DNA from 4 places in the Exiguobacterium sp. 17-1 genome. Region 3 is predicted to be linked to each of the others. Evidence: riboswitches for the same ligand, from Rfam matches in the RefSeq annotation. Region 3 holds a riboswitch; each other region holds the start of a gene.

Region 1 (5,930 bases), on a different contig from region 3:
CGGCAACTGTTGCCGTAATGCATTGATCCCGTTAAATAACTGAATGACCGCATCCAGGGCATTGATCCCTTCTTCCGGTGAAGCCGCCGCATGGGCCGGTTTACCGGTAAAGGCAAAATCGAGCGGGTCGACGGCAAGTGAAGAACCGGTGATCCGCGTTTGTCCGGACGGATGCACCATTAAGGCAGCATCAATCCCCGCCAGCAAATCGTGCTTGACGAAACTTCCTTTCGCACTGCCGTTTGGTCCGCCTTCTTCCGCCGGTGTCCCGAGGACGACGACACTGCCACCGACTTCATCAAGGACTTTACTGACGGCAATCGCCGCTGCGACACTCGTCGTCCCGATGATATTGTGCCCGCACGCGTGACCGATTCCGGGTAACGCGTCATATTCAGCGAGAAATGCGATGGTCGCCCCCGGTTTGTCCGAGATCTTTCGGGCAAGGAAGGCTGTATCGTGTCCCGCGACACCGAGCTCAACCGTGAACCCTTCTGCCGTCAGGCGTTCGGCATGATGACGTGACGCAAAATATTCTTCGTTGCCAATTTCAGGTGTCGCATGAATCCGGTGGCTCGTCTCGAGATAAGACTCACGTTTTTGTTCAATGTCCTGTTCAATCGTTTGAATCAAGTTTTCCCGTATCGTCTGAATGGTCATTTTGGTCACGCTCCTTTGGATTTTTAGTTATTCCCCGATGTCACTGAGCGGGACGAACGTCGGAATCGTGCTGCCTTTGTACTCTTTTTTGATGAAGGCCGCGACATCGTCCTGCTGGTAGAGTGAAGCGATTTTCTTCAATGTTTTTTTATCCTTATCTTCCGTCCGGGTTGCGATGATGTTGATGTACGGCTTCGCCGTCTCGTTTTCATGAAGAATCGAATCCTTGATCGGGTTGAAGCCTGCATCGACGGCGATTCCGTTATTGATGATCGAAGCCGATACATCCGGTAGGACGCGTGGTGTCTGTCCGGCGACAACCGGGACAATCTTCAGTTTTTTCGGATTCTCGACGATCTTATCGACGGATCCATTGCCATCAAAGTCGTCCGGTAGCTTGATCAAGCCTGCTTCCTGCAACAGCAGCAGTGCCCGGCCCATATTGGTCGCCTCGTTCGGGACGGCAATCTTCCCACCGACCGGAATGTCTTTGACGTCCTTGACCTTATCCGAATAAATCCCCATCGGTGCAATCACTGTCGTCGCGATTGGCGACAGCTTTAACTTATGTTCCTTTTTGAAAGCGTTGAAGTAAGACACGGTCTGGAAAGAGTTCGCATCAATCTCACCTTCTGCCAGGGCCAGGTTCGGCTGGACGTAGTCGGAGAACTTAACGAGCTCAATCGTAATCCCCTCTTTCTTCGCTTTTTTCGCGACATATTCCCAAACTTGTGTATCAGAACCGCTGACGCCAAGCTTGACCGTTTTTTGATCTTCTTCTCCGGAAGCGGCACATCCCGCAAATAATACCGTCGTTAATGCTGCACCAATCGCTAAACCTTTTTTCATCATCCATCTCTCCCTTATCTGCTCTATGTTTTTTTTAATGTCTCCGAATTTTCCGTGCCAACAGATTACCTGTCGTCTGTAACCCTTGAACAAGAATCACGAGTATCCCGACCGTGATGATCATGACGGTCGTATCAAACCGTTGGTAGCCGTAGGTGATCGCTAAGTCACCCAGTCCGCCACCACCGATCGCTCCGGCCATCGCCGATGCACCGATTAAGCCGATCGTCGCAATCGTCAAGTTCAGAACCAGCGAGCTGAGGGCTTCCGGCAACAGGAAGCGGAAAATTGTCTGCAACGGTGTCGCCCCCATCGCTTCTGCCGCCTCCAAGACACCGGTATCGACTTCCAGTAATGAACTTTCGATCAATCGGGCGATGTACGGTGCCGCGTAAAAAACAAGCGGAACGATGGCTGCCTGCGTCCCGATCGACGATCCGACAATCAAGCGTGTCAGCGGAATGATCGCGACGAGCAGGATAATGAACGGGACGGACCGGAAGATGTTGACGATGCCGCTTAAGACATTGAAGAAAGGAATTTGTTCAAGCAACGCCCCTTTACGTGTGACGACGAGCAGAATGCCGAGCGGTAAACCGATTAATGTCGAGAAAAGTAACGACAGTCCGACCATCGTCAACGTCTGCAGGAATGCATTCCAAATATCTGTGTAATTAACTAACATCCGCGAGCACCTCCTCGACGACGACATCCGACTGATGAATGTAATGCAATGCCCGTTTGATTTCCGTCGCGTCGCCGATCAGTTCAACGAGCAGACTGCCGAACGGAATGTTTTGCAGTTCCGTGATGCTACCGTGCAGGATGTTGAGATCGACATCAAACCGTTTCGCGACTTGCGATAAGAGCGGTTGCCCCGTCCCTGCCCCGAGGAAGTTGATTTTGTAGATGTGATGTCCGGCATCCCGTTGATCGATGACGGTTTGAACCGATGCCGGAATTTCATCCTGCATGACGGAGCGGACGAAGTTTTTTGCCGTTGCCGTCTGTGGATTCGAGAAGACATCGAACACGGTACCCGATTCAATCAGCTGACCGGCTTCGATGACGGCGACACGGTCACAAATCTCACGGATGACACCCATCTCATGGGTAATCAGTAAAATCGTGATGCCGTATTCCTGATTAATCTGTTTCAACAGGCGTAATATGTGTTGCGTCGTCTGGGGATCGAGGGCGGATGTCGCCTCGTCACACAACAGGACCGACGGCTGGGTCGCGAGTGCCCGGGCGATTCCGACCCGTTGTTTCTGTCCGCCCGATAACTGATCCGGATAATGATCGGCCTTATCTGCCAAATCGACGAAGTCCAGTAGTTCGCTGACCCGCCGGTTGACTTCCTCTTTTTTGACACCTTTTAAGACAAGCGGTTTTGCGACATTCGCAAACACTGTATTCGAATCCAGCAGGTTGAAATGCTGAAAGATCATTCCGATATGTTGTTTTGCCTCCCGCAGCTGCTTCGCCGAGAGGGTTGTCAAATCTTGTCCATCGACCGTCACGCTGCCGGATGTCGGCCGTTCGAGCAGGTTGACGCATCGTAATAAGGAACTTTTCCCGGCTCCGCTGAAACCGATGACACCAAAGATTTCGCCTTTTCGGATTTCGAGATCCACTCCGTTCAACGCAGCGATCGATTGGTCATTTGTTTCATAGATTTTTTTTACATTTTTGAATGTAATCACCACTTTTTCCCCCTTCAAAATACAAAAAAGGTCTCTTCTTAAGAAACAAGAAGAGACCTGGATCCGCACAATGGCAGAATCCACTCGACTCATCTCTCAGACAATTGTCTGATGGAATTGGCACAGTGCTCATAATGAGTCTGTTGCCGAGGTTTCGTAGGGCCAGTCCCTCCACCTCTCTGGATAAGTGTTGCGGTATGAAATTCGTATGTGTGTTGTTGCCGGTTGAACTTATGTCGTAAAACTAATTTTTACACTACAGAAAGATCTTTTAAAGGTCAACCATATTTTCAAAAATAAACCATATGACCCATATCGATTGTTGTACCGGGACAAACCGGATTCTTGCATAAATTTTGATGCCATTAAAGAGAGTTTGACAATTCATTTCCGTCAATGCTATTATCTTCTCAATGATTAATCCGACAATTCCTATACGATATATCAAGAGTGGACGAGAGACCTGGCTCTAGGACTCCACGGCAACCTGCTACTATGCAAGGTGCTCCGACCAGCAAAGCGGCTGCTTTGGATGATACACACGAGAAACTCGTTTGCGTCCAAAGCCAAACGGGTTTTTATTTTTGAAATGGAGGACGAGATGATGAGTATGGTTTATCCTGTTATACCGGGTGCAGAAGCCTTTTCCTTAGGACGCGGATCCGTCGGCATTTTGCTCTGTCATGGTTTTAACGCAACACCGCAAAGTGTTCGGGCTGTAGGAGAACAGTTCGCAGAACATGGCTTCTCCGTCTATGCGCCTCGCCTGCACGGTCACGGGACGGATGTACGGGAATTCGAAACGACGATGGCAGACGACTGGAAACAGAGCTTACGTGACGGCTTCGAACAATTGGCCGCACGGTGTGAATCAATCTTCATCGTCGGACAATCGATGGGCGCGACACTTGCCCTGTCGCTCGCCGCTGAAGGTCTCCCGGTCGCAGGAATCATCACCATCAACGCCGCCTTGGCTGTCCCTGCTTACGAAGCCTTGTCGTTCACCGATTGTCCGGTCTATCTTCCGGAAAGTGTCCCTGATATCAAACAATCGGCTTTTGAAATCATCTATGATCTTGTCCCCGCCGTCTGCGCTTCAGAACTGTTGCGACTCATCGATGAGACGCGACCACACTTAGCAACGATTCAAATTCCGACACTTATTTTATATTCTGCCGAGGATCACGTCGTCCCGCCAACCTGTTCGGATTATTTGTACCGGACGATTGGCACAGCGGATAAACGCAGTTATTGTCTGCTTGACTCGTACCATGTTGCGACACTCGATTATGATCAAAAGACAATTGTTCGGGAAACCTTACGATTCGTCGAGCAGTTCAGCCAGTTGACACGGACCGGTTGATATAAAAAAAAGCGAACGATTCTTTGGCCTCACTGCCAGGAATCGTTCGCTTTTTCAAATCGGATATGCTCAATTCTGCTGTTGTTTTTTCCATTCCTGTAACGGTTGTGGTTTGCCCGGTACTTGATGACAATGGCGGCAACGTGGTTCATAGGATTCAGACGCCCCGACCAAAATGATTGGATCATTGTAGTTTGCGGGTTTCCCGTCAATCAATCGTTGTGTCCGCGATGCCGGATCTCCGCACGACAGACAAATCGCCTGTAATTTCGTCACGAATTCTGCACGTGCCAACAATTCGGGCATCTTGCCGAATGGCTCCGCCCGAAAGTCTTGATCGAGTCCTGCACAAATGACGCGTTTGCCATCTTGAGCCAGTGCTTCGATGACCGCGACGATTTCGTCGTCAAAGAATTGAACTTCGTCAATGGCGACGATTTGTGTTTCTTCCGCCACTGCTGCATAGACATCACGACTCGTCGCCATCGGAATCGCGATGACGGAATTGCCGACGTGCGACACGACATGCTCCTCGTGGTACCGGTCATCGATTGCCGGCTTGAACACCTGAACCGGTAACTTTCCATACTGTGCCCGTCTGACACGACGGATCAGTTCTTCTGATTTGCCGGAAAACATGCTTCCACAAATCACTTCAATCCAACCATATTGATTGATCACATGCATCATCGTAAACACCGTCCTCTAAATTAGTCACTTTAACGAGTATAGCCCGAATCTAAATTGAGAAAAAGGATTGACTTCTAAAAATCAAAAACCCGTGCCAAATTCCCCACTTTCTTCATCTTCTCATTTCAACTGGTATGTATTTCCTGTACACTGAAAGAGAAGTTTCTTTGAAGGAAGGTGACTCCGATTCATCATATATTACATGAAGTCCTCCACCAATATGGAGCGTTCGGACTCGCCGTTCTGCTGGCCGGCGGAATCGTTGGTCTTCCTGTTCCGGACGAGACATTACTCGTCATGTCAGGATTCTGGATGCACCATGGTGATTTACCGCTTGCCGGAACGATTCTTGCTGCCTATGCCGGCAGCTGTATCGGTATGACAATCAGCTATGTCCTCGGTCTAAAGCTCGGAATGCCATTATTGCATCGAATGGCTCCGAAGTTACGGATTTCTGAAAAACATATTTTCAAAGCGGAAGCCGGATTTTTACGTTACGGAAAAACCGTCCTCATTATCGGTTATTACATACCCGGACTCCGTCAACTCTCTGCTTTTTTTGCCGGTGTCTCGAAAATGCCGTTCCGGATTTTCGTTACTTATGCTTATACCGGTGCTTTAATTTGGATCAGCATCTTTTTAGGGGCAGGTTATTTCCTGGG
Region 2 (5,930 bases), on a different contig from region 3:
ATTTTAATTTTTCATGCGATTGGACTCGGACTTGAGCTATTTAAAGTCCAGGTTGGGTCCTGGAGTTATCCGGAAGCCGCCTTCAGCAAAGTATTTGGTGTTCCGCTCTATGCCGGCTTCATGTATGCGAGTGTCGCTAGCTACATCTGTCAGGCATTCCGTCGGTTTGATCTCCGTATCACACAGTTTCCCCGGCCTCTGTTTGCTTTAGCGACCGGTCTGCTCGTGTACGCCAACTTCTTTACCCATCATTGGTTGTTTGATTTCCGTTGGATTTTGATGGGACTTGTCGCTCTCGTCTTTTATAAGTCCTGGGTCTATTTCCGTCTGGATGAGACTGTCTACCGAATGCCGCTCGTTCTTTCGTTTGGTTTAATTGCCTGGTTCATCTGGCTGGCGGAAAACATCGTGACCTTTTTTAAGGGATGGGTGTATCCGAATCAGCAGGATGGATGGGAGCTGGTCGACTTCGGGAAATTATCGTCCTGGTTTTTACTGGTCATCATCACGATTTTGATTGTCTCCGTCGAAAAGTACCGGTTGGGTGATCGGTCAATCGAATTGAACTACCTCCACCTTCGCTTAGAGGTGGAGGATTCCTGAGTTATCCGACCTGACGGTCGAAACCTGATCAGGCTAACCCCGTCGTCCCGACGGTTGAAGAAGCTAAGATACGTTCGGCTTCTCGTTTGAGATTCAGTCCTGCGTTCACATCACGGTCGTGATGGATGCCGCAACTCGGGCATGTCCATTCACGCAAGCCAAGATGTTTCACGTCTTTGTGTTGATGGCCGCAACTGGAGCACAGTTGACTGGAAGCAAAGGTCTTGCCGACTTTCATGACGGTCTTCCCGTACCATTCTGCTTTGTACTCCAGCATACGAAAGAACTCCGACCAGCTGACGTCCGAGATGGCCTTGCTCAACTTACGATTCTTCTGCATGTTCTTCACCTGCAAGGTCTCGATGCCGATGACGTCGTGGTTTTGGACGATCTCGGTCGATACCTTGTGCAGGAAGTCAGTGCGCTTGTTGACGATCTTCTCGTGGATACGGGCGACCTTCCGCTTCTGCTTCTGATAGTTTCTCGCCTCGGAAAGCGTGACTTTCTTGTTCCGGGCGATGCGTTGACGGCGGGAGAGCTTACGCTGTTCGCGCACCAGTTTCTTCTCGAGCGTACGGAAGTAACGGTCGTTCTTATAGACCGTGCCGTCCGACAGGATGGCGAAGTTCTTGAGTCCGACGTCGACGCCGACAGATGAACCGGTCTTCGGCAGTTCGTTGATTTCCTGCTCGACGAGCAGGGAGACGAAGTATTTTCCTGAAGCGTTACGTCGAATCGTGGCGTTCAAGATCCGGCCTTCGACCTGCTTCGAGTGGGCGAAACGAACCCATTTCAACTTCGGAAGTTTGAGCTGGTTGCACACAATCGAGACTTCAGGAAGTTGAGACTTGCCCTGTATGTTGGTCTTGTACGACTGGACGGGATTTCGTTTGGACTTGAATCGAGGGCGTTCATTCTGCTTCTTGAAGAAGCGGTCAAACGCATCGGCAAGATGTTTGATGCTGATCTGAACAGATGTGCTATCGACTTCCTTCAACCAGTCGAACTCCTGCTTCAACAAAGGAATTTCTTTGGAACAAGAACCATAGGACAGTCCTTTTCCAGTGGTCTTGTACATGTCATCCCACTTCGCCAGGAAGTGGTTGAAGATGAAGCGCGAACACCCGATGGTCTTCGCGATCAGGATTTCCTGCGCTTTTGTGGGGTAGATTCTGAATTTGTAAGCCTTGTGCTTCAACACCATTTTTCACCTCCTTCAAAGAGAATATACCCGAAAGACAGTCTGGCGATTCATCTCCCACTTTCACTTCGTTTAGAAGTGGGAGTATTCTCGCCTAATTTTGATAAAATCCTAACCATATACAAAAAATAACCCGGTCTTTTTTTGAGCAACCTAACCGACAGCCCCTTGCTATAGTTGAAAAAAAGCAAAGGGGTTGTTGAAGATGATGCAACAAATCGTGGAACGGGCGAAGACGCTAGTCGCCGGTAAAATGCAAGTAGTCGAAACGGTGGAAGAATGGGACTTACTGCTCGAGGAAATCCGAGGAATCGATGAATGGGTGCAGTTATCGCGTTACTATACACATTCCGTAAAACCAGACATCGCGTGGAGCGAACCAAAAGAAGACGTATCATTCGAGCAACCTGTCGTTCCGCCGGTGAAAATCACTCCTGTCATCGAACAACGTTACGCCTATACGTTTGTGCGTGAACTAAAAGGTGGTTCTTTACGGGAATGGCCGAACAGTCATATCTCGGAAACAGAAATCCGGCAATGGAACCTCGAACATGGAATGGAAATCCGTGTCCAAGTCGTACAGCAAGATGCACGCCGGACGACACTAGAAGTGATGGCCGTTGTCGCGACCGACCAGATGAAGCCACTGGCCGAACGAATCGTTTTTGAAAGATGTATCGTTAAAAATCATGGCATCATTGAATCGACGGTCGAAGGACCATTAAAGGATGAGACGGGTAAACCCTTTTACTATGCGACACCGGTTGAAGACATGCGCTTCTTCCATTTAAAAGAAGGGCAGCTCGTCGATCTCGTCATGTGGAAAAGTCGTCCGGAAACACTGACGATTGCCTGGAAGTATGCGTTCCAATATCAAGAGCCGACAGTACAGCTGTTAGAGACGTCAAACGATCCAACAGCACCAGTGCCTTCGTCAGTTGAATCGACTCAAGGATCAGCCGTCAAAAAATCTGGCCGTTACCTGAAGCAAATGAAACGAAAGTCGAAAGTAAAACAGGAACAGAAAACACGCCGGATTCGTGAAAAGAAATCTCAAGCGATGGCACCACTCGTCACGACATCCGTACCAGGGCAGCCAATCGACTTCCTTGATAAGAAGCCTCTCGATTTTGCGTCATTCGTCGGCATGCGACTCGTCATCGTCGGTAATGAACAGCAAGCACCGGTCTATCGGACATTTTTCGCGGAAACGGGTATCGAACTGATTCATCTGTCGGGAGACGCCCAATCAGCGAAAAAGATTGCCGGTCTCGCGAAAAAGACCGATGCGATCGTCGTCATCACGAGCCGTGTGTCCCACGCTGCTTCAGCACACGTCATCGCGCAGGCGAAAAAACACGATATTCCGTTTGCGATGGAACGACTGGATGGACGACGTTCTTTATATACGGCGTGCCAGCGCCAACTTGAAAAAGCACGCTTAAATCAGTTGAAAACAGGAAAATCCTGAAAAAGATGAAACTCCTCTCTTAATTAGCCGTAAATAGAGATAGAACTTATTTTGAGGAGGATCTCCATGATTAAAGAATTAAAATTATCCGCCCGTGAAGCGCTCAGTGGTCGCTGGGTCTTCATGGCACTTATGTTTTTACTGTTTCTCATCATTCAAAGTATTCCAACGATGTTTTCTTCTGATGCGAATGAAGATATTCAAGCGATTGATTTCATCGGTTTCTTACTGAACATTCTCTTACTTCCACTTGCGATTGGTTGGACATGGCTTGCGATGTCTGTCGCTCGGAAAGAACAGGCAAAAATCGTTGATTTATTTGAGCCATACAAAATTTTCTTAAAGGCAGTCGGTCTTTCGATTGTCCAAAGTATTTTCCTTGGTTTATGGTTCTTACTATTTATCATCCCGGGTATCATCAAGTCATTTTCGTATCTAATGACGTTTTATATTTTACGAGATGAACCTTCAATCGGAATTTTGGATGCGATTACACGTTCGCGCCAAATGATGGACGGACATAAGATGGAAGCGTTCATGCTCGTCCTCTCATTCATTGGTTGGTTCCTGCTCGGTTTGATTACCATCGGAATCGCCTTCTTGTGGGTTGGCCCATATTTCAGCGTCACGCTTGCAAAATTCTATGACCGCATCCGCGGTGAAGAAGCACCTGTCGAAGAGTCGACGTTTGTTGCCCCATATTAAGACAACGAGGATGAGAGCCCAGCTCTCATCCTTTTTTTATTGCTGTTTTTAATTCCGATTGGAAAACAAGGTTTAATGGTTGCTTTACTCTGCTAAAAAGTGTACGATAATTCCAATAATTCTTATCAAGAGAAGTCGAGGGAATGGCCCGAAGACACTTCAGCAACCCCGCGCGCAGCGGAAGGTGCTACTTCCTAAAGGGGGCAATCCCTTTACAGATAAGAGCAGACATGATTAATCCGTCGCTCTTTTCGATTTTCGAGAAGAGCGATTTTTTTTATAAGGGGGACATAACGGATGGAGTATGGATTTTGGTTACCGATTTTTGGCGGGTGGTTACGAAATGTCGAGGACGAACAGATGCCGGCGACGTTCGACTATGCGAAACAGGTCGCGCAAACGGCAGAACGAATCGGTTTTTCGACGACACTGATTGCGGAGTTGAATTTAAATGACATCAAAGGACTCGAGGCACCAAGTCTTGAAGCCTGGACGACGGCAGCGGCGATTGCCGCGACGACGGAGCGTCTCGAAATCATGACAGCTGTCCGTCCGGGGTTCCATAATCCGGCGACGACCGCGAAGATGGCAGCAAACATCGATCAACTCAGCAACGGGCGCTTTACACTGAACGTCGTCTCTGCCTGGTGGGAAGAAGAAGCGCGGCAATACAATGGCATCTTCACGGCCCACGACGAACGCTACGCGCGGACGGAAGAGTTTGTCACGATCATGAAAGGATTATGGGCAGATGCTTCGCCGTACAGCTTCGACGGGAACTATTATACGCTCGAGCAGACACAACTGCATCCGAAACCGGTTCAACGACCGGGCATCAAGTTGTACGCAGGCGGGGAAAGTGAAGCCGGGAAACAGACCATCGTCAATCATTGTGACGCCTATGTCATGCACGGGGGAACGGTGGAAGAAGTGTCCGTCAAGATTGAGGATATGAAGGCGCGTCGACAAGCAACTGGGCAACCGCCGCTTGAAAGTTTTGGACTGGCTGCCTATATCATCTGCCGGGATACGGAAGAAGAGGCCATTCAAGAATGGCAACGAATTACGGACGTCAAGGAAGACAGTGCCGGATACGCCGGGTACGACGACTTCGTCAGCAAATCACAACTCGAACAGCAGGTGAAACGGAACGATTATTCGGTCTCGAACCGCGGACTCCGTCCTGATTTGATTGGAACACCGGAACAGATTGCCGAACGGATTCTTGCGTTTGAGCAGGTGGGTGTCTCCTTATTATTACTTCAATTTTCACCACAACTGGAAGAGATGGAACGCTTCGCGCGCGACGTCATGCCGCTTGTCGAAGAAAAACGAAAGGTAGGTCAAACCAAATGACAAAAATTCATATCTTACACGAAAACCAAGAATGGACGGACCATTTAATTAAACGACTCGAAGAACTGGAGTTGCCATATGAACAGTGGCATCTCGACGAAGGGCAAGTTCCGCTTGATGAACTTCCACCGGAAGGCGTCTTTTACAGCCGGATGAGTGCATCTTCGCATACGCGCGGGCACCGCTACGCACCGGAACTGACAGAAGGTGTACTTGCTTGGCTTGAAGAACATGGTCGGACCGTCTTTAACGGGACCCGTGCCTTACGTCTTGAAGTGAGTAAAATCAATCAGTATACGGCTCTTCGAAAAGCCGGGATCCGGGTTCCGAAGACGACGGCTGCCGTCGGACGTGATCAGATTGTCGAAGCGGCGAAAAATATTGGCGTATCTTCGTTCATCACAAAACATAACCGTGCCGGAAAAGGACTCGGCGTTCAGTTGTTCCACTCGATTGAAGCACTCGAGACGTATCTCGACGGTCCGACGTTTGATGAACCGGTCGACGGGATCACGTTGATTCAAGAATATATCCAAGCACCGGAACCGTATATCACACGCTGTGAATTCGTCGGCGGAAAGTTCGTTTATGCTG
Region 3 (5,930 bases):
TAATCAATGCCACTCCAAGGCGTAACGCATGGCGTTTCCGCTCGAGTCGTTCCCCCGCGTCCGTGATGTTCTCGAGGTCGGCGACCGGTGCTAGTCCGATCGTTCGGCGGATCAATTCACATCCGGCAAAGCCAAGTGCGTCCTGTAAAATCGTGCTGAGGACATCGTCAACAAGCCCGTCCGCTGAACGGAACGGCTCCACCGCTTCCCGCTCCCACAATGCTTTGAACGTCGACGCAAAGGTCAGCCAAAATGTATCGATATCTTTCACCCGTCCATCCCGTAACTCGGCATAGTTCGGATACGCGGCAAAGCAGAGATGGGCGATGAATTGTCCGACATCAAAACCAAACGGTCCGTAAAAGGCAAACTCGGGATCGATGACTTTTGTTTCATCGGCTGAAGCAAAAATACTTCCGGTATGTAAGTCCCCGTGTAATAACGCGTCGCCCTTCGTGATGAACAGGGCTTCGAGTTTCGCGACTTCGCGTTTCAGCGCTGCATCCTGCCACAACTGAGCCACTTCCGATTCCAGCCCGTCTTCAACCGCATTCGTTTCCGCGTCATAAAACGGATCTGTAAAGATTAATTTTTCCGTGATATCACAGAGATCCGGATTGTAGTAGTTCCGCGCCACTTGTTTTTTTGCGACCGGTCCAAGTGCAAAATCCGACGTGTAAAACAGTGTTCGCGCCAAGTAAGAGCCGATATGTTCCGCAAGCAACGGATACTTCTCCCCTTCGAGCAAGCCGGTCCGGACAATCGTCAAGTGAGACAAATCCTCCATCACCGTAAATGCCTCTTCCTTACTCGCATGGTAGACGTGCGGGACGAACGGAACGGCGACTTTTGCAAATTCTTTTAAGGCGGACTGTTCAATCCAGGCCCGTTCAAGCGATAACGGCCAACTTTCGCCGACGACTTTCGCATACGGTAAAGCCTGTTTTAAAATCAATCGCTGATTCCCCGATTGAATCCGAAAGACAAGGTTTAAGTTCCCGTCCCCGATTTCCTCTGCCGTCACCGGTCCTTTGCCGATCAATCCGAGTGTCTGGACCCGTTCAATCGCGTCCTGTACTGTAAATGCTTGGTATCCCATTATGGTTTCCTCCTTGTTGATCACACGAAAAAACGCCTCTTTTCGTCAAAGAAAAGAGGCGCAGTAGAATACTCCGTCCTCTTATCTCTCAGACGAATGTCTGTTGGATGTAGCACCGTGCCGGATGGTCGGTTGCTGCGGCGTCTTCGGGCCAATTCCCTCTGCCAACTCACGATAAGAGTCATATGTAGTTGTCGTGTGGTTGATGTTGATTTGAATACTACGTGCGCGGTTGGTCGTCTGTCAATTCCAATTTTTAGTGAAACGTCTTAAAAAACGGAACCGTCTATAGAAGAAGTATTTTCAAAAAAATAAATTTTCAAAATATAGTTTGACAAGGGACCAATCTCGTGTAAAAATTGCAATTAGATTTCACAATTTCATCCAATTCTTATCAAGAGCAGACGGAGGGACGAGCCCTACGATGTCGCAGCAACCGACCATTTGGCACGGTGCTAATTCTTGCAGCTATCACGCTGACAGATAAGAGTCCACGCGCAATTTTTCATGGTCTCTTGTCATTGACGAGGGACCATTTTTGTATTTTTCAATAAGGGAGAGACGATTCATATGGCGTACATTACCGCAACGTACCAACTCGGCACGACCGATCAGTTGCCGAAACGAGCAGAACAAATCGCGCTCGGTCTGACGGTCGGTTCCTGGACCGATTTAAATCATTTGGAACAGCAGCAGCTGGAATCCTTCAAAGGACAGGTTGTTCATACCGAAGAACATGACGGCAAAGGTTACATCACGATCCGTTATCCGGAACACAACGTCTCACGCGACTTTTCCGCTATCTTAACGACGGTCTTCGGCAAACTGTCGCTCGACGGACAAATCAAGTTAACCGATCTACAGCTTCCCCCGTCGTTCACGAACGACTTCCCCGGTGCCAAATTCGGGATTGAAGGAATCCGTCAGTTGATTCAAGTCCATGACCGTCCCCTGTTGATGAGCATCTTTAAAGGGGTCATCGGACGAGACCTCGTCTTTTTACGGGAACAACTCGAAGCCCAGCTCGCGGGCGGCATCGATCTCGTCAAAGATGATGAGATATTGTACGACAATCCGTTGACGCCGGCACTCGACCGGGCACGGATTGGCCGGGAAGTCCTCGATGCCCATTATGAACGGACCGGCAAACGGGCGCTTTACGCGATTACGTTAAGCGGTCCCGTCTTCGGCTTGAAGGATCAAGCGAAACGTTTGATTGAAGCCGGCGCGACCGCCTTCCTGCTCAATACGTTTACATACGGACTCGACGTCCTGCGCGAGTTAGCGGCTGATTCGGACATTTCCGTTCCAATCTTCAATCATCCGGCCTTAAGCGGTGCCTTGATCGCAAGTCCCGAATACGGGATTGCGGCTCCTGTTCTGCTCGGAACGTTACCGCGACTGGCTGGTGCCGATTTGACGTTGTTCCCATCGCCGTACGGGAACGTGGCACTCGCCAAAGACTTGGCCCGCGGGATCGCCGTCGAAGCAACCCGGATCGGGGACACGAAGACAATTTTGCCGGTTCCGTCGGCCGGTATCCACCCCGGTCTCGTCGCCCAGCTCGTCCGTGATTTCGGTACCGACTCGGTCATCAATGCCGGAGGCGGCGTTCACGGTCATCCGCAAGGTGCCGCTGCCGGTGTCCTCGCATTCCGTCAGGCGCTCGACGCCGCACTGACCGGAGAATCGCTGACAAGTGCTGCGGTGCGGCAGGAAGAATTACGAATTGCCCTCGACGCTTGGGGAATCACGAAATGACAATCCGGATTTTATGTGACTTTGACGGGACCGTGACGGAACACGATAATATCATCGCCTTGATGAAGGAATTTGCCCCGCCGGCAGCGTTTGAACCGTTGAAAGAAGGTGTGCTCGACCGCTCGCTGTCGATTCAATCCGGGGTCGGACAGATGTTCCGGTTGCTCCCATCAGATCGAAAACAAGATTATGTTGATTTTTTGATTGATCGGGCTGTCATCCGTCCCGGCTTTGAGACCTTACTCGCTTTTGCTAAATTGAACGGAATCGACTTTGCCATCGTCAGCGGCGGGATCGACTTTTTTGTCGAACCGATTCTTGCCGATTTACTGACAGATGAAGCGATTTACTGTAACGGTAGTGACTTCAGTGAGGAGATAGTGCAGATTGAATGGCCGCATGCCTGTGACGCGGCCTGTACGAATCAATGCGGCTGTTGTAAAACGTCAATCGCCCGGAAGCTGAAGCAGGACGGTGACACGATCATCGCGATTGGTGACTCCGTGACGGATTTTGAACTGGCGAAACAGGCTGATCATGTCTACGCCCGTGATTATCTGATTACGCTATGCGAACAGCACGGTATTCCGTACACGCCGTTTGAAACGTTTTACGACATTGTGGATCATCTGCAGACAACGGGGGTGCATGCATGACATTTTTGAAACGATACGAAGAACTCCGCGCGATCAAGCAGGAGTTCGCTGCACGCGACTGGTTTCCCGGTACGAGCGGTAACCTCGCCATTCGGACGAACAGCAGTCCGACAGAATTTCTTGTGACGTCAAGCGGCAAAGATAAACGCCAGGACACGCCGGACGATTTCGTCCATGTTGACGCGACCGGTCAATTGATCGGCGAACAAAACGGACGTCCGTCTGCTGAGACCTTACTTCATGTCGAAGTGTTTAACCGGACGACGGCCGGCTGCTCGCTTCACGTCCATACGGTCGACAACAATGTCATTTCGGAACTCTACGGAGACCGTGGGGAAATCCGATTTACCGGTCAGGAAATCATCAAGGCACTTGGTCGCTGGGAAGAAGATGCGGAAGTCGTCGTGCCGATTATCCCGAACCATTCGGATATCCCGACTCTTGCTGCAGTGTTTGCCAAGCATGTAAAAACGCAAAGCGGCGCCGTCCTGATTCGAAATCACGGGATCACCGTCTGGGCACCGACTGCCTTTGAAGCGAAAAAACAGTTGGAAGCCTTTGAATTTTTGTTCAGCTACACGTTAAAACTACAAACGTGCCGACAGGCGATTCATTAAAAGGAGGAATTTAAAATGGCAACAGTACTTTTCCAAAAGACAAACGAACGGTATACGGATCAAAACGAGGTGTCTTCATTCCTTGCTTCACGCGGCGTGCTATATGAACAATGGGATGTGTCGAAGCTTCCCGCAGAACTGGTCGACACCTATACGTTGACGGATGCGGACAAACAAACGATTCTCGATACGTTCCAACCGGAAATCACCGATGTCTCGGAACGTCGCGGCTATCAAACGGCCGATATCATCTCACTGTCCGATGCAACACCGAACTTGGATGAACTGCTCGTCAACTTCCAAAAGGAGCATCACCATACGGATGACGAAGTCCGGTTCATCGTCAGCGGTCACGGTGTGTTTGCGATCCAGGATGACGAAGTCGGCTATTACAACATTGAACTGAACCCCGGAGATTTGATTTCCGTTCCCGTCAATACACGTCATTACTTCACGCTCCAGGACGATCGCAAAGTCGTTGCCGTCCGGATTTTCGTGACGACGGATGGTTGGGTGCCGATTTATGAAAAAGATCCGATTGAAACAACGAACTGAGGAACATCCTGAAGACAGACGGTCCGGACCATCCGGCTGTCTGTTTTTTTCTGCTCCATTCCTATCCTACAAACATACCGCTTGTTTTCGTTTCCTCCTATATAATGAAGAAAAGACTCATTTGAATGGAGGTCACGTGTATGATGATTCGTCCTGTCCAAGAAGCTGATTTACAAGACATCCTCGCCATCTATAACGAAGGCATCGAAGACCGGATCGCGACGCTTGAAACGGATACTAAGAAATTGTCCTTTATGGAGGATTGGTATCAGGAACGAACACCCCGCTATGCCGGGTTTGTGGCGTATGAAGGAACAACGATTCTTGGTTTCATCTCACTTGACCCCTACAACCCGCGCCCCGTCTATCAATCGGTCGGTGAATTATCGGTCTACATCACCCGGACCCACCGCGGACAAGGCATCGGTCGTCAGTTGTTACAGGTCATCGAAGAACACGCGATTACGCACGGATTCCATAAGTTAATCCTGTTTACGTTTCCGTTCAATAAGATCGGTCAAAAGCTCTACATCCGGTCCGGTTTCCGGATTGTCGGAACATTTAAGGAACAGGGCATGCTCAACGGGTATTATGTCGATGTCCTGGCGATGGAAAAGTTGCTTCCGAAAACGATCGACGATCAAATATGATTAACACGGCGGCTGAATGGGAAATGAACGAACAGTGAAACATTCCCAACCCGAAAGGAAGACTGCCCGTGGATATTCAACAGATTCGTAATGCAACACTCGTCGTCACTTATGCTAACCAAGTTTTTTTAATCGATCCGTTTCTCGGTGAAAAAGGAACTTTGCCGCCGTTTGGTCAAACGCCAAACGCCGTCTCGAATCCGCTCGTCGACTTACCGGTCGATGTCTCGACATTACTTGATCCCGATGCAATTTTTGTTACCCACCTCCATGCCGATCATTTTGACGAGACGGCAAAAAAAGTCTTACCGAAACAGATTCCTCTTTATGCTCAAAATGAGTCAGATGCGGCTACGATCCGCGAAGCCGGATTCACGAACGTCTCATCGTTTGAGAACGGATTGTCACTCGGCGATATCCGCGTTTCTCATACATCGGGTCAACACGGTGTTGGCGAAATCGGCCAACGGATGGGCACCGTTTCCGGTATCGTCTTGACGCATCCCGACGAACCGACACTCTATATCACCGGTGATACGATTTGGTGTGATGATGTCGCAACTGCAATCGAGCAGCATGCACCCGACATCAT
Region 4 (5,930 bases), on a different contig from region 3:
AAAATCAGCTGTTCTTCCGGTAATCCGAACGTCGTCGTAACCGGTTCATCATGGACATTTAACACGATCCGCCAAACCAACCCGTCAAGGACCCGTTCATAGACATACAAGTACGGATCTTGAATCGCTAAATCACGATAAATGCCGTAAACCATGACCGGATGTGCTTTCCGTAAGTCAATTAATTTCCGGTAAAAGGCCAGTACGGAATCCGGATCCTGCTCTGCCGCTTCGACGTTGATTTCACGGTAGTTCGGATTGACCGTCATCCACGGTATCGAAACGGTAAAACCGGCTGCTTTATCCGTATTCCATTGCATCGGTGTCCTAGAGTTGTCACGTGCCCGTAACTGCATCGATGACAGAACCGTTCCGGGTGATTCGCCGGCCGCAATCCGCTCGGCGTATTGATTCCGAAACGCAACGTCCTGATAGGACTCCGGATCAGAAAAACGGATGCCGGTCATACCGATTTCTTCCCCTTGATAAATGTACGGGATGCCGGGTAACGTATGGAGCATCAACCCCAGCAACTTGGCACTTTCGACGCGATACCGTTCGCTTCCGAACCGCGTCACCTGACGCGTGTGGTCATGGTTGTTCAAAAACTGGGACGCGACGCCGCTTGGATAAAGTGCTTCATACCAGCGTTTTTGAATTTGTTTGAAACGTGGCAAATCCATCGTCTCCATATCATCTGCGACCTCAAAATGAAACAACGTCCGCAATTCCTTCCGTTCTTCACCGACGTACAGCAATCCGTCTTCCGGTCCGACGAACGGAATTTCACCGACCGTAAAGAGGTCCGTTCCCGCTAGGACTTCTTGGTGCATCTCCTGCAACAATTCGTGAATGCCCGGTTGGTTCCCTAAGTACGATAAATCCAAAGGATCCGCGACATCGTCATACGTCGCCCGTTTCTTGATCAGGTTGATGACGTCCATCCGGAAACCGTCGATGCCTTTATCCGCCCACCAGCGCATCATCGAATAAACAGCTTTTCGGACAGCCGGATGTTCCCAGTTCAAGTCCGGTTGCTCCGATGCAAACGAGTGGAAATAATACTGCTCGCGTGTCTCATCCCATGTCCACGGGCTCGGTGCAAAATACGACCGCCAGTTATTCGGAGGTGTTCCTTTTTCCCCGTCCTGCCAAATGTACCAATCGGCTTTCTCGTTCGTTCGACTGCTGCGGGATTCCTTAAACCACGCATGTTGATCACTTGTATGATTGACGACTAAATCAAGAATCAATTTCAGATTCCGTTCATGAGCTGCTGTAATCAACTCTTCCAAGTCGGACATCGTCCCCGCTTTTTCCATGATGGTATAGTAATCAGAAATATCGTACCCGTTATCAATATCGGGTGATGTATAACAGGGATTTAACCAGATGACATCGACACCAAGAGATGCGATGTAATCCAACTTTTCAATCACCCCGCGTAAATCGCCCATCCCATCTCCGTCCGAGTCCTTAAAACTGCGCCAATATACTTGATAGACAACAGCTTCTTTCCACCAGGTCCGATTCATCCCCATCATCTCCTTTATGATTCAATCGTATTCTAATTCAGTGTATCAAAAACATGAAAGACTTCGGTTCTTTTTACCAATTATCAGCAATTATTAAAAAACCCTTTTCTTTTTTCTGAAAATTCGTTATCCTTGACGACAATACCCAACAAGGAGGAAAACAGATGAAACATTTTGCCCCATCGATTGCGATTGATCGGTTACCTGCTCCGGTCTTCGCCGAGCTTGCTCAGCGGATCGGTGCCGTCAAAGCCGCCGGCCACGATGTCATCACGCTTGGTCAAGGAACGCCGGACCAAACCACGCCCGTACATATTTTGGACGCATTAAAAGAGGCCATCAATGACACCTCCAATCTGCAGTACCCTCCGTTTCGCGGTCATGATTTCCTCAAACAGGCCGTAGCCGATTTTTATCAGACGGAGTTCGGCGTGACGATTGATCCCGCTTCTGAGGTCGCCATTCTGCTCGGCAGTAAAGCCGGTATCGTCGCCTTACCGCAAACGATCGTCAATCCCGGTGAAGGTGTCATCGTTCCGGATCCCGGCTATCCGGATTACTTATCCGGTGCAGCACTTGCCGGTGCTTACCCGATCACGTTACCGCTCCTTGCGGAAAATGCTTTTTTACCTGACTACACGTTACTCGATACGACGGATGTCGAACGGGCCCGGATGCTGTTCCTCAACTACCCGAGCAATCCGACCGGCGCGACGGCGACGGCGGAAGCCTTTGAGCAGACCGTTGCCTTCGCTGACGCAAACGATATTTGTGTCGTCCATGATTTGGCGTACGGCGGCATCAGCTTTGACGGTCCGACTAGAAGTTTCCTCCAGACAGAAGGGGCGAAAGACGTCGGAATTGAACTGTTTTCGTTATCGAAACGCTTTAACATGTCCGGTTTCCGGATTGCCTTTGCGATTGGTAATCCGTCCGTCATCTCAAGTATCGAGACGTACCAGGAACATTTATACGTCAGTGCCTTCACACCAATCCAGCACGCAGCGACCGTTGCTCTCTCCAGTGATCAAACATGCGTCCGTGAACTCAGTGCTCTGTACGAAGCCCGTCGTGATGCCTTGTTCGGTAAGTTACAGGAGATTGGTTGGGAAGGACCGGTTCCGGGTGGTTCATTCTTCGTCTGGTTACCCGTCCCGTCCGGTTTTACCTCACAAAGCTTTACCGACCACCTGCTCGATAAAGCACACGTTGCTGTTACGCCCGGACATTTCTTCGGCGAATATGGCGAAGGTTATGTCCGGATCAGCCTGATTGCCGATGCCGAACGATTGGTCGAAGCTGCTGAACGAATCGGTCAATTGAATTTGTTTCGCCAGACCGTTGCGGAATAATTCTGAAAAAACGTTTGACAAATGGGAATGATTTCCGTTACAGTAAGTCCCAACAGCATAATTACTTATCGAGAGCGACCGAGGGATTAGGCCCAACGACGTCCGGCAACCACCTTTAAGGAACGGTGCCACATCCTACAGAATGTTTCATTCTGAGAGATAAGTTACGAAATCTTACACTTCGTCGCTTTTTTCTGGTTGCTCTTAACTGGAAAAAGGCGATTTTTTTGTATAGGGAGGAAACGACAGATGATTGAATTTAAAGGCATCACCAAACGGTTCGTTCGTGACCGGACACCGATTTTCGCATTACGCGATGTCAACTTAACGATTCAGCAAGGTGAAATCTTTGGCATCATCGGTGAGTCTGGTGCCGGAAAAAGTACATTACTCCGGTTGATTAATGGACTGGAGACGCCGACACAAGGAACGGTAAAAGTATCGGGCATCAAACTGTCCGACCTCTCAAAAGGCAGCTTACGCGAACTACGACTGAATATCGGGATGATCTTTCAACATTTCCAATTGATTCAATCGCGGAACGTTTCCGACAACATTGCGTTCGCCTTAAAAGCAGCCGGCGTTAAACGCAGTGATTTCCCAAGCCGGATCAAAGAACTCGTCGCCCTGGTCGGACTTGAAGGATTTGAGACGAATTTTCCGAGCCAGCTCAGCGGTGGTCAAAAGCAACGGGTCGGGATTGCCCGCGCCCTTGCCAATAATCCGAGTGTCCTGTTGTGTGATGAAGCAACGTCAGCTCTTGATCCGGTCACGACACTGCAAATCCTGGAACTGCTGAAAGACTTGAATGAACGACTCGGCCTGACAATCATCCTCATCACCCACGAGATTGATGTCGTCAAACAAATCTGCCACCGCGTTGCCGTCATGGCGCAAGGCGAAGTCGTCGAAGTCGCAAGTACATACGACTTATTCAGTCAGCCGACCCATGATGTCACGAAACATTATGTCGATACGGCACTTCAAATTGAATTACCGGAACGCATCTTACGGACGACACCCGGTAAAATCATTCGCCTGCAATTCACGGGTGAGAAGACCGGCGAAAGTACGTTATCGGAAGCAATCAAACAGTTTGATATCTCTGTCAGCATTCTCCACGGCAAGGTCGATTATATCCAAAACGTCGCCTTCGGAGTCCTGATCGTCAGCTTGACTGGTCCGACGCTTCACGTGAATAAGGCCCTGACATGGCTTGAAGAACAACTCCACACACTTGAGGTGATCCAGGATGTGGCTTGAACGAATCGAAACCATGTTACCGGATCTTACAAAAGCTTTAGCCGAGACGGCCCTGATGGTCGGGATTTCACTGGGCTTTGCCCTCGTCATCGGCATCCCGCTCGGAATTTTACTTTTCATCACGGACCGGGGACTGTTTTTCCAAAACGTCGCCGTTCGCAGCATCTTGGACTTTTTCGTTAATATCGTTCGTTCGTTACCGTTCATCATCTTGCTCGTCGCGCTGATTCCACTGACGCAATTGTTGCTCGACAATACGATTGGTCCGACAGCCGCTTCTGTCAGCTTAAGTGTTGCCGCCATTCCGTTCCTCGCCCGACTCGTCGAGACATCACTCCGTGAGATTCCACCGGGCTTGATCGAAGCTGCTGAGGCATGCGGCGCAACACCGTTTCGTATCATCATCAGCGCCCTGTTACCGGAAGCCCTTCCCGGAATCATCCAAGCGGTGACGTTGACGACAATCAGCCTGATCGGCTTTTCTGCCATGGCCGGCATCGTCGGCGGCGGCGGTGTCGGCGACCTCGCCATCCGCTTCGGTTATTACCGGTACGATAACGTCGTCATGATCGTGACGATCATCGTACTCGTCGTCATCGTCCAAAGTATTCAAGGACTCGGCAATCAACTTGCCCGCCGTGCTGATAAACGTTAACTACAAATAGAAAACCTTAAGGGAGAGAATGAAAATGAAAAAACGTTATGCCTTTTTAGCAACAGGATTACTGGGAGCCGGGATTCTTGCCGGCTGTGGCGACAGCAGTGCGAAAGAAGAAACCAAGTCGATTAAGATCGGTGCGACGAGCGGTCCTTACAGTGACATGGTCAAAGAAGCGATTCAGCCTGGTCTTGAAAAGAAAGGCTATAAAGTCGAAATCGTTGAATTCAGCGATTACATCCAGCCGAACATCGCGCTCGGCAGCGGCGACATCGACGCGAACTTGTTCCAACATTCGATCTATCTGAAGACGTTCGCGAAGGAAAAGAATCTCGATCTTAAAGGGCTGATCACTGTTCCGACGGCACCGATGGGCTTATACAGTAAATCCTATAAGTCGCTTGATGACGTCAAGACAGGCGCGGAAGTCGCAACACCAAACGATCCGACCAACCAAGCCCGCGCGTTAAACTTACTCGCTGAACAAGGCTGGATTGAGTTGAAGCCGGATGCTGATCCATTGACGGTTTCTGAAAAAGACATCGTCAAGAATCCGAAGAAACTCGTCATCAAACCACTTGAGGCAGCACAGTTGCCACGTGCCATCGAGAGTGTTGATATTTCTGCTGTTCCTGGAAACTTTGCCCTTGCTGCGAAATTTGATTTACTCGATGCGCTGGCACTCGAAAAAATGGATGAGCAGTACCGTAACTTAGTTGCTGTCAAAACAGCAGATGAAAAGAAACAGCTCGCGAAAGACTTGACGGCTGTCGTGGAGTCAGAGGACTTTAACACTGTCATCGAAAAGTCCTTTAAAGGCTTCAGTAAACCCGAGTGGGCAAACTGATGTAATTCTTTTTGTCGATTAGCTCGTCTAAAGATGATATAAAACCCCTGAAACAGCTGCCTCCCCTTACAAACGGAGGTGGAACGGTTTCAGGGGTTTTCCATTAAATAGGGACTCCTGGAGAAGACAGGGCTTCGTCAATCAAAAGCCCGCTCTCATTTTTCAAGATAGAATTCAAATTTAGATAGCGCGTCATCCATCTACAGATTGATCCACACAAAAGAACCTCAATCCTGCTTTCGCAAAATTGAGGCTAAGTGCACTGTTTGGTTTTA

The links. Region 3 has a riboswitch for S-adenosylmethionine ahead of MUN34_RS12530 (2,3-diketo-5-methylthiopentyl-1-phosphate enolase). Riboswitches for the same ligand answer to the same signal wherever they lie in the genome.
Region 1: another riboswitch for S-adenosylmethionine. It lies ahead of MUN34_RS00415 (methionine ABC transporter ATP-binding protein); the one in region 3 lies ahead of MUN34_RS12530 (2,3-diketo-5-methylthiopentyl-1-phosphate enolase).
Region 2: another riboswitch for S-adenosylmethionine. It lies ahead of MUN34_RS13465 (LLM class flavin-dependent oxidoreductase); the one in region 3 lies ahead of MUN34_RS12530 (2,3-diketo-5-methylthiopentyl-1-phosphate enolase).
Region 4: another riboswitch for S-adenosylmethionine. It lies ahead of MUN34_RS01245 (methionine ABC transporter ATP-binding protein); the one in region 3 lies ahead of MUN34_RS12530 (2,3-diketo-5-methylthiopentyl-1-phosphate enolase).

The regions. Positions count from the first base shown of each region.
Region 1 is NZ_JALIGJ010000001.1:70,710-76,639, reverse strand. Features, by position in the region: gene MUN34_RS00430 (M20 family metallopeptidase) at 1-660, opposite strand, end outside; gene MUN34_RS00425 (MetQ/NlpA family ABC transporter substrate-binding protein) at 688-1,509, opposite strand; gene MUN34_RS00420 (methionine ABC transporter permease) at 1,544-2,194, opposite strand; gene MUN34_RS00415 (methionine ABC transporter ATP-binding protein) at 2,184-3,215, opposite strand; SAM riboswitch class I at 3,302-3,405, opposite strand; SAM riboswitch class I at 3,654-3,757, shown strand; gene MUN34_RS00410 (alpha/beta hydrolase) at 3,820-4,578, shown strand; gene MUN34_RS00405 (thymidine kinase) at 4,648-5,268, opposite strand; gene MUN34_RS00400 (DedA family protein) at 5,446-5,930, shown strand, end outside.
Region 2 is NZ_JALIGJ010000005.1:157,822-163,751, reverse strand. Features, by position in the region: gene MUN34_RS13485 (DUF817 domain-containing protein) at 1-603, shown strand, start outside; gene tnpB (IS200/IS605 family element RNA-guided endonuclease TnpB) at 632-1,804, opposite strand; gene MUN34_RS13475 (DUF2325 domain-containing protein) at 2,010-3,275, shown strand; gene MUN34_RS13470 (DUF975 family protein) at 3,342-3,980, shown strand; SAM riboswitch class I at 4,100-4,205, shown strand; gene MUN34_RS13465 (LLM class flavin-dependent oxidoreductase) at 4,278-5,336, shown strand; gene MUN34_RS13460 (ATP-grasp domain-containing protein) at 5,333-5,930, shown strand, end outside.
Region 3 is NZ_JALIGJ010000004.1:294,526-300,455, reverse strand. Features, by position in the region: gene mtnK (S-methyl-5-thioribose kinase) at 1-1,099, opposite strand, end outside; SAM riboswitch class I at 1,178-1,280, opposite strand; SAM riboswitch class I at 1,488-1,589, shown strand; gene MUN34_RS12530 (2,3-diketo-5-methylthiopentyl-1-phosphate enolase) at 1,670-2,860, shown strand; gene MUN34_RS12525 (2-hydroxy-3-keto-5-methylthiopentenyl-1-phosphate phosphatase) at 2,857-3,516, shown strand; gene MUN34_RS12520 (methylthioribulose 1-phosphate dehydratase) at 3,513-4,133, shown strand; gene MUN34_RS12515 (1,2-dihydroxy-3-keto-5-methylthiopentene dioxygenase) at 4,149-4,688, shown strand; gene MUN34_RS12510 (arsinothricin resistance N-acetyltransferase ArsN1 family A) at 4,829-5,338, shown strand; gene MUN34_RS12505 (MBL fold metallo-hydrolase) at 5,407-5,930, shown strand, end outside.
Region 4 is NZ_JALIGJ010000001.1:260,119-266,048, reverse strand. Features, by position in the region: gene MUN34_RS01255 (alpha-glucosidase) at 1-1,535, opposite strand, end outside; gene MUN34_RS01250 (aminotransferase class I/II-fold pyridoxal phosphate-dependent enzyme) at 1,700-2,887, shown strand; SAM riboswitch class I at 2,950-3,053, shown strand; gene MUN34_RS01245 (methionine ABC transporter ATP-binding protein) at 3,137-4,150, shown strand; gene MUN34_RS01240 (methionine ABC transporter permease) at 4,140-4,805, shown strand; gene MUN34_RS01235 (MetQ/NlpA family ABC transporter substrate-binding protein) at 4,840-5,655, shown strand.